Linked DNA regions of Crateriforma conspicua. The protein of the gene in region 2 interacts with the protein of the main gene of each other region in a pairwise test. Links are inferred from orthologs where the notes say so. Each region holds a gene or a part of one and is shown on either strand. Other genes may lie near its edges.

What was found.
Region 1: the proteins of nusG (region 2) and rho interact in binary tests that used the Escherichia coli proteins (3 or more experiments, as listed by UniProt). The link is inferred for Crateriforma conspicua from one-to-one orthologs.

The regions. Positions count from the first base shown.
Region 1 is NZ_CP036319.1:4,245,595-4,249,564, forward strand. What follows is about bases 1,049-3,970. They hold rho (transcription termination factor Rho), read right to left. Parts: upstream 3,309-3,970; coding sequence 1,788-3,308; downstream 1,049-1,787. Other genes in these bases: ribH (6,7-dimethyl-8-ribityllumazine synthase), read right to left, coding at 1,307-1,786; coaE (dephospho-CoA kinase), read right to left, coding at 3,610-3,970. Outside these bases: Mal65_RS15430 (HD domain-containing phosphohydrolase), read left to right, coding at 1-663. UniProt on the Escherichia coli protein: Facilitates transcription termination by a mechanism that involves Rho binding to the nascent RNA, activation of Rho's RNA-dependent ATPase activity, and release of the mRNA from the DNA template.
Region 2 is NZ_CP036319.1:1,636,354-1,641,328, reverse strand. The notes cover bases 1,120-3,998. They hold nusG (transcription termination/antitermination protein NusG), read right to left. Parts: upstream 3,005-3,998; coding sequence 2,234-3,004; downstream 1,120-2,233. Other genes in these bases: secE (preprotein translocase subunit SecE), read right to left, coding at 3,080-3,523; rplK (50S ribosomal protein L11), read right to left, coding at 1,668-2,093; Mal65_RS06040 (serine/threonine-protein kinase), read left to right, coding at 1,120-1,403. Outside these bases: more of Mal65_RS06040, read left to right, coding at 1-1,119; tuf (elongation factor Tu), read right to left, coding at 4,228-4,975. UniProt on the Escherichia coli protein: Part of the processive rRNA transcription and antitermination complex (rrnTAC). The complex forms an RNA-chaperone ring around the RNA exit tunnel of RNA polymerase (RNAP).

The DNA.
Region 1 (3,970 bases), 2.6 Mb from region 2 along the record:
GATTTGGAACGATCACGATTGGAAGCGATCCAGTGTCTGGCCCGTGCCGCCGAATACCGCGACGACATGACCGGCCGTCACGTGATGCGGGTGGGGCGATACAGTGCCATCATTGCCAAAGCCTTGGGCTTTACCGAAGACCAGCTTCGTGATTTGGAATTGGCGGCACAGCTTCACGACTTGGGCAAGATCGGGATCTCCGACACGATCCTGAACAAGCCCGGCAAGCTGACCGACGAAGAATACGATGTGATCAAGACGCACTGCCAAATCGGTGTTCAGATCATCAAACCGATCGAACACGACGGGTCCAGTGAAGCCGCCACCATCCAGCACGCGATGTCCGGCGGAACCACATCACCGGTTCTGGATTTGGCATCAGTGATCGCCGCGACGCACCACGAAAAATGGAACGGACGTGGGTACCCCTACGGATTACGCGGCGAAGATATCCCGATCGAAGGCCGCATCGTGGCGGTGGCCGACGTGTTTGACGCGTTGACCAGCAAACGCAGCTATAAAGACGCCCTGACGCCGGTGGAAAGCATCAAGATCTTGGAAGAAGGACGCGGTGAACATTTCGATCCCGCCGTTTTGGATGCGTTCCTTGCCAGTGGCAAGCTGATCATGGAAGCTTGGCGGAATCTGAGAGACCAGGACTAGCCGACGGTCCCTGATCGGCCCGACCGTCAACCGCCTGATCCCCGGCGGTCTCCGGTGCAACGGCCGGTTTGACTTGGCCGATGTGTTCTTTGTACAGCCGGTCCAAGACACCGTTGACAAATCGCGGACTGTTGCGGTCCCCGTAACGTTTGGCCAACAAGATCGCTTCGCTGACAGCGACCTGACCCGGTGTCCCGCCGAACAGGATTTCGTATGCCCCCAAACGCAACACGTTGCGGTCGGTTGCCGGCATCCGCGGCAATGTCCAATGGGTCGACAACCGCGACAATTGACGATCAACCTGGTCGCGGTGCTTCAGCGTCCCGGACAACAACCGATCCGCGAAATCGGTCAACGCCTTTCGGCCCTGCAACCGTGACTTGATGAACGCACGAGCGGCCTCGGGCGTTCGCGTGCCGCCCAGGTCGTGTTCGTACAACAACTGCAGAACGATTTCACGACATCGACGGCGGGTGGACATGAAAGGTGGATTGGTTCAGCGGGAAGGACGTCGGATCAAGTGGGGCACGTTCACCGATCGGTGTGGAAAGCTGCTAGCTTGCCAAAGCTTTGACCGATTCATTCGGTGACGGCGGGCCGCACACCGTATCGGTTTGCAGCCTCTTGTCCAAGCGGCGAGCGACTAAACGGCGGCGGTTTTTACTTTTTCAGCCAAACGCAACATTTCGATCACCGCACCGGCGGCTTCTTCGCCCTTGTTGCCGACGGTTCCGCCGCTGCGATTGATCGCTTGTTCCAGCGAACGGCAGGTCAGCAAACCGAATCCGATGGGCTTGCCAGTGCGAAGCCCCAGATTCATCAACGCGTCGCTGACCGCGCGGTTGATGTGTTGGTCGTGGGTGGTTTCGCCTTCGATCACCGCCCCCAGGGCGACGACGCCCAGAACCGATTCATCATCGGCCGCGTTGGCGGACGCCAGCGGCAATTCCCAAGCGCCGGGGACCCGCACGACACGAATCGTGCTATCGTCCAAACCGGCCGCCCGTAGCGTTTCGACGGCACCGGTCACCAAGGCATCACAAATCGATGCGTTGTAACGGCTGGCGACGATCACGATCGTCCCGTCGGGCAAGTTGCCATCACCGCCGTGAATCTCCGTCATCTCAGTCGACATTCTTCAGTCCCATCAAAAATTCGGCGTTGTTTTGGGTTTTCCGCAATTGGCTGATCAACTGTTTCATCGCATCGGCGGGCGATAAATCGGCCAAGTGTGATCGCAGGGCGGAAATCCGTCGGTACTCGTTTTCGTCCAGCAACATTTCTTCGCGTCGCGTCCCGCTGCGGGCGATGTCGATGGCCGGCCAAACGCGACGGTCGACCAGCGCGCGATCCAAAACGATTTCCAGGTTCCCGGTGCCTTTGAATTCTTCAAAGATCACATCGTCCAAACGACTGCCGGTGTCCACCAGGGCGGTGGCCAGAATGGTCAGCGAACCCCCTTCTTCGACTTTGCGTGCCGAACCAAAAAACGCTTTCGGCTTTTGCAACGCGCCGGCATCCAATCCACCGGTCAACAGCTTGCCGGTCGTTTCGCCTTCGCTGTTGTGTGCCCGGGCCAGTCGTGTGATGGAATCCAAAAAGATCACCACGTCGACACCGGTTTCCACCATCCGTTTGGCTTTTTCGATCACCATTTGCGCCACTTGGATGTGACGTTGTGGCGGTTCGTCGAACGTGCTGCTGATGACTTCACACTGGCTGCCACGGACCTCACGTTCCATGTCGGTGACTTCTTCGGGGCGTTCGTCAATCAACAAGACGAACACATAAGCCGATGGATAATTGGCCAGCACCGATCGAGCCATCTGTTGCATCAACACGGTCTTGCCGGCCCGTGGCGGGCTGACGATCAACCCCCGTTGCCCAAAGCCGATCGGCGTCAGCATATCGACCACGCGAGTGCTGAGGTCTTCCGCGGCGGTTTCCATGATGATCCGAGAATTCGGATGCAACGGCGTCAAATCATCGAACGACGTGTGCTGGTTGCGACGCATCGGATCGTGACGATTGATCGCTTCGATGCGAAGCAACGCAAAGTATCGCTCGTTTTCCTTCGGCGGACGAATTTGGCCGGCAACGTGACTGCCGGTCTGCAATCCGAAGCGACGGATCTGGCTGGGCGAAACGTAGATGTCGTCGGGACAAGAAACGTAGTGGTATTCGGCGCTGCGCAAAAAGCCGAATCCGTCGGGCAAGATTTCCAATGTGCCTTCGCCGAACATCAGCCCGCCGGCCTTCATTCGTTCCTTCAGGATGCGAAAGATCAAATCTTGCTTGGACAAACCGTCGATGTCGTTCAGACCGTCGTCCGACGCCATGCCGACCAGCACGTCCATGTCCAATCGCTGGAGTTCGGCGATGTTGGTCCGTGGGTGCGGTTCGTTGGCATCGGGAATGCCGACACGTTTGCCCGTCTTGGTGGCTTCGCTGACGATTTCTTCCGGCAACGATAACGGGTCTTTTTCCGCATCCAATTCGCGGACGCGACGATCGATTTGTTTGTCGGGATGTCGGGCGCGGTCGTTTCGATGATTGCGGCCGTCGCGCGCACGATCTGATCCGCCATGGTGGTGATTGCCAGATCCATGACGGCCACCCAGCGGGGAATTCCGATTCGATGACATGATGAATGGCGCTAAGCCACGCCAAAGCAATAAGGAGGGCAGGGAAAGTAGAAAAGTAGGTTCGGCAAAGCGAAAAGGCCGGCGTCGATCGATGACGACGCGGTGTGGGGGTAAGACCTTTTAGATTAACGCAAGTCCGTGGCGGACGGACCGGCAGTTTGCAATTATTCGTCATTGCAAACGTTTGCTTGCCACACTCGCGACGGTAAGGGAATCCATTCCGTCGGCGGATCCCCACAGCGATGCGGTGAAGTTCCCCAACCGACCCAGCGAAATGTCCCACCGGACGCCCGATCCGCCTTTACGGCCGGACGAAATGGCAATGCGCGGACGCCGGATCGAACCACCGGCTGACTTCGATCGGCCAAGTCACACCGTTTGACGGACGACCCGACCACTGAGCCAGACGGCGGGCGACCCGGTTCCGCAAATCGTCCAGCGTGCCGTCGTTGTGGATCAGCCAATTGCTGCGGCGCGCTTTCTGTTGAATCGACAGCTGTTTGTCCTGGCGACGCCGCAATTCATCGGGCGTCCATCCACGTTTTTCCGCCCACCGGCACCGGCGTGACCACGGCGCGTCGACACACCAGATCGCATCGCAGACGACGTCCCAGTCGGATTCGAACATCAGCGGGACTTCCAACACACACATCGTCGTCTGG
Region 2 (4,975 bases):
AGTTCGTCCGCAGCGGTCAGCTGGGACGATTTCGACAACGATTGGCCGACCTGAGCCGTTGCACCGGATTGCCCGCCCCCAAGTCGCCCTGGAAATCCAAGCTGGCGGCCTTGTACCGAGCCGCTCGCCTTAGCCTGAGCGGTTTTCAATTCGGTGACCTGCCGCCCCAGGACGCTGCGGCCCCGTCCACCGATGGCCCCGATGAAAGGTCACCGGATCAACGGCCACAGGATGCCACGGGGAACAAGCCGGACACCGAAGACCTACGCTTACGTTGTTCCGTCGAACTCACCCGCCCGCTTTCCATGCTGGACAACGGCTTGGCGACGGAACTGGGCCTGGCGGCGACCGAGGTGGCGTACCGATCGGGCAGCGAAGCCCAGCGGTTGCACATGGCCGTGGGATCCGCCGTTTTTGGTTCCTATCAGCCGGGCCGAATGCGAGCCCGCAGCCGTCAACTGCTGGAAGAAATCCGCCCGCGTTTCGAAGCCTGTCACGACGAAAAATTGTGGGGCGACTTCCATAGCGCCTGGGGATATCACCATTTGCTGCAGTGTGACTGGGCGTCCGCAATCGGCCCGATGCAGCAATCCGCGATCCACTACGAACGATCGGGACAGCGGTGTGGATTCGAACTATTTCATACCAAGTGGGGCATCATCTGGTCGCTGTTGAAGACCGGCGATGTGGAAGCCATGCGGGCGCTGGCCTATCAGATGCGTGACGACGCCAACCGTCGAAATGACCGGTTCGGATGGCTGGTGTCCACCGGTGGGCTTTCACTGGCGGCTTGGCTGGCCGACGACGACATGAACGGCGTTTCGGAAATCCAAAAACTGACCCGTCGATCCATTCATGAACTGGGTCCACAGTGGATCGACGCGTTCGATAGGATCAGCGCGATAGCACGCGACAGCTATCTAGGATTGTGGGATCGTGTCGCCCAGTGTGATTCCGGACCCCAAAATCGCTGGATCCGGCGTCTGGCCAAACGCTTTGAATTGCTGTCGGTCCTGCAGGATGAATTTGTCCTGCGAGGCCTGTTCGAATCCTGGAAGGATCGGAGGGATGACGACGGCCCATCCGCCGGCCAAACCAAGTTGGTCGAACGAAAACTGTCACGCCGCTTGGCAAAGATGGGCCGCCAGCCGTCGGGCTACGCCGGCATGGTGTCGGATCTGTTCCGCGGCAAACTTGCCGCGTGCAGCCAACAACCCAATGCGATCGATATCCTGTCGACTGCGGCCGACCATGCGGATCAATTGAACCTGCTGCCCTATCGCTTGGTGGCCGAGGACTGGATCCGCTTCTGCCACCACAACCAAAAGGGCACGGCACTGGTCAAGCACCTTCGAGACCAAGGCGTCGTTCGCCCGGAAAATTTCAGCCGTCTGTTTGATTGACGGCCGGGCATCGACAGAATTCCGCGGGTGTGGCGCAGCAAAACGCCCGCGCGACCGGTCATCACGCGGGCCTATGTTGGTTTGCTTTGCAGGCAAACGTTGATCGATGTCCCTGGTTTCAATGATCCTGGTTTCAATGCCACCAGATTCAACGGGCTCGCCCCGTCAACACGTGGTGTTGTCCGTGCGGAACGTGACGCAACCGGTGTGCATCATCAGCGCGAAGCCATCAGCACGGGGCCGCTTGGACGCCCCGGCCGATCATCAGCCTTCGACTTCGATGCCCATGCTGCGGGCGGTGCCTTCGATCATCCGTGCGGCATGATCAACGCTGCGTGCGTTCAAGTCGGCCATCTTCTTGGTGGCGATCTCTTCGCACTGAGCACGGGTCACCTTGGCGACCTTGTCCTTATTGGGGACGCCACTGCCCTTGGCGATTCCAGCGGCCTGCTTCAGCAGCGATGCGGCCGGCGGGCTTTTGGTAACGAATTCAAAGCTTCGGTCGTTGTACACGGTCACGATCACGGGGATCGGGGTACCGTTATACTCTTTGGTACGATCGTTGAACTGTTGGACGAACTGTCCCAAGTTCACGCCGAACTTACCCAACGATGTACCGACGGGCGGCGCGGGGGTCGCTTGACCGCCGGGGACTTGGAACTTGGCTTGACCGGTGACTTGTTTGGCCATGTTTGGTTAGCTCTTCGCGTCGTGACTGATGATTGGCTATTTGCGAGTGTAATGGTTGTTTATCGGGGCAAGATTGCGACGATTGCCGGCGGCGGAAACGGCCGCTTCGCACGGGTCATCCCGCGACTTGCCTCAGCTGCTTACAGCGGTTCGACCTGCCAGTGATCCAGTTCCATCGGAACACTGCGTCCGAAAATATTGATGATCACGGTGACGCGACCGTTGGCTTCGTCCACGCCATCGACATCGCCTTCTTGATTCTCGAAGTTGCCTTCCTTGACGCGAACTCGGTCGCCGACCTTGAAGGGAATCGACGTCTTGATGGTCGGTTCTTCTTCGTCTTCCTCGGCCGTACGGTTGATGAATCGTTCAACGTCTTCCGGCTCCATCGGCATCGGCTTGCCGGCGGCGCCGGTGAAATCGCTGATACCGGCGGTCTCACGCACCAAGAACCACGTGTCATCGTTGATGATCATGTGGGCCATGACGTAGCCGGGCAGAAGCTTTCGTTTGGTAATTCGGCGTTTGCCATCGCGGGTGAACGTGGCCACGTCTTCGGTGGGTACGACGATGTCGCCAAAGAACTCTTCCATCCCTTCCATCTTGACGCGTTTTCGCAGCGCGTCGGCAATCGAATCTTCGCGATTGAACGCGACTTTCAAGATGTACCAATCCATCAACGGTTGGACATCACCGATCGGGGATTCGATCTTCTTTTCGGCTTCGGATTTTTGCGGGGGTGGTGCGGCCGGCGGCAATTCGGGCGCGGCAGGTTCCGGCGTTGCGGCATCGGCGACCGGAGCATCAGCCTCCGGCGTCGCCTGGTCCGCGCCGTCGTCTTCGACGCGATCGACCAGATCATTCAGGTCGCGAGGTTGGTCGTCGGACGATTCGTTTGGGGGGACAGACATGCCGGAATAGATTACAGACGGAATTTGATTTCAGAAGACCTGGGTGGGCCCGGGATTGCAAAAGCCCGGTAATTATCAGCTGGTCACGCCCAGAACGTTAAAGAACCACTGCCAAAGCACGTCGAACAAGAACAACGTGGTGGCCAGGAAAAAGATCGTAAAGATGACCACGATCGACGCGCGGATCAGTTCGTCCTTGCTGGGCCAACTGACCTTGTTCATCTCCGCTTCGACGGCGATCAAAAAGTCAGCGAAACGGGGCCAGTTCACCAGGCGAAAACCGAACCACAGGCCGGCAACCAAAACCACCCCCGGGACAACGGTGGGCCAGTAAGACCCGGCCGTCATCATCGACTTCATCGTCGAATTCAATTGCCAGGCTCCCAGCCCGACGATCACCCAGATCGCCAGCGCGGTCGCTTGGCGGACGATCCGTCCTTGCGTGGGCTTGTAAACCGACGCCTGGAACAGTTCGCTGATCAGAGGACTGTTATTGGCTTGGGCGATATCGCGGGACATGCATCCGCTCCCTGGGAAAGCCGTTGCGTAGTGATGTGGCGATGGTGGGTCCGAATCGCCGGACGCGTCCTTGCTGACGACCAAAATCCTTGCTGACGACGAAAATGTTTCGACTTGGCGACGATTCTTGTGTGGCGACGAACGGTCAGGGTTTCGGCACTGGATGACACGAACCGATCGCGTCGTCCATCTTCGTAAATGTGATTGATGCTAGTGGTGGGCTCGCATGCGGGGTGCACCGCACGAACCCTGGTCCCGCATACCGCACGGACGAAAACCGGACCGGAACCATAACCGGACCGACCTTCGCATCGACGGGCTGCAAAAAACGCAGACCGCCAAGTCGGGCGACGGGTGGGCACCGAACGTCTGGAACCGAGGGAACAGACGCCGGCACGTATTAGCAGGGGCGGAGGGACTCGAACTCTCAACCGCTGGTTTTGGAAACCAGTGCTCTAACCAATTGAGCTACACCCCTGGGTGAATCCGATGGAATGCCAGCATTCCGCAGCAGATTCGATCGGCCGGTGGGCCGTTTGTTGGCGACGGTGCGTCCATTACTGGACCAACGCCCGCGTGCAATGCCAGGATTGCGGATCGCAAAAACCTTGAACGCCCATCGGATGTCGGGCGTCCAAGGTTAACCGTTGGATCAAGATTTCGGAAGCGCTACCGGGATCGGCCTTGTCTTCCGACGCCCCGATCTACTCGACGATCTTGGTCACGACACCACTACCGACGGTACGGCCGCCTTCGCGAATCGCGAAGCGTACACCGTCGTCCATGGCGATCGGCTTGTGCAATTCGACGGTGACCTTGACGTTGTCACCGGGCATGCACATTTCGGCGTCGACCAAGTTGGCCGTTCCGGTGACATCGGTCGTACGGAAGTAGAACTGCGGGCGGTAACCGCTGAAGAACGGGGTGTGACGTCCACCTTCGTCCTTGCTCAAGCAATAAACTTCGGCTTCGAACTTGGTGTGCGGGGTGATGCTGCCCGGCTTGGCCAAGACCTGACCACGCTGGATTTCTTCACGCTTCACACCACGCAGCAGGCACCCGACGTTGTCGCCGGCGCGGCCTTCTTCCATTTCCTTGCGGAACATTTCGACGCCGGTGCAGGTCGTCTTGGTGGGCTCTTCGGTCAGACCGATGATGCTGACTTCCTCGCCGACCTTAATTACGCCGCGTTCGATCCGGCCGGTAGCAACCGTACCACGACCTTCGATCGAGAAGACGTCTTCGATGGCCATCAGGAACGGCTTGTCTTCTTCGCGAGCCGGTTCCGGGATGAATTCATCCAGGGCGTCCATCAGTTCGCTGATGCACTTGCTGGCTTCCGGATCGTCGGGCTTGTTGTAAGCCGGCAGAGCCGAACCACGCACGACCGGGACATCGTCGCCGGGGAACTTGTACTTGGTCAGCAGTTCGCGGACTTCCAGTTCGACCAGT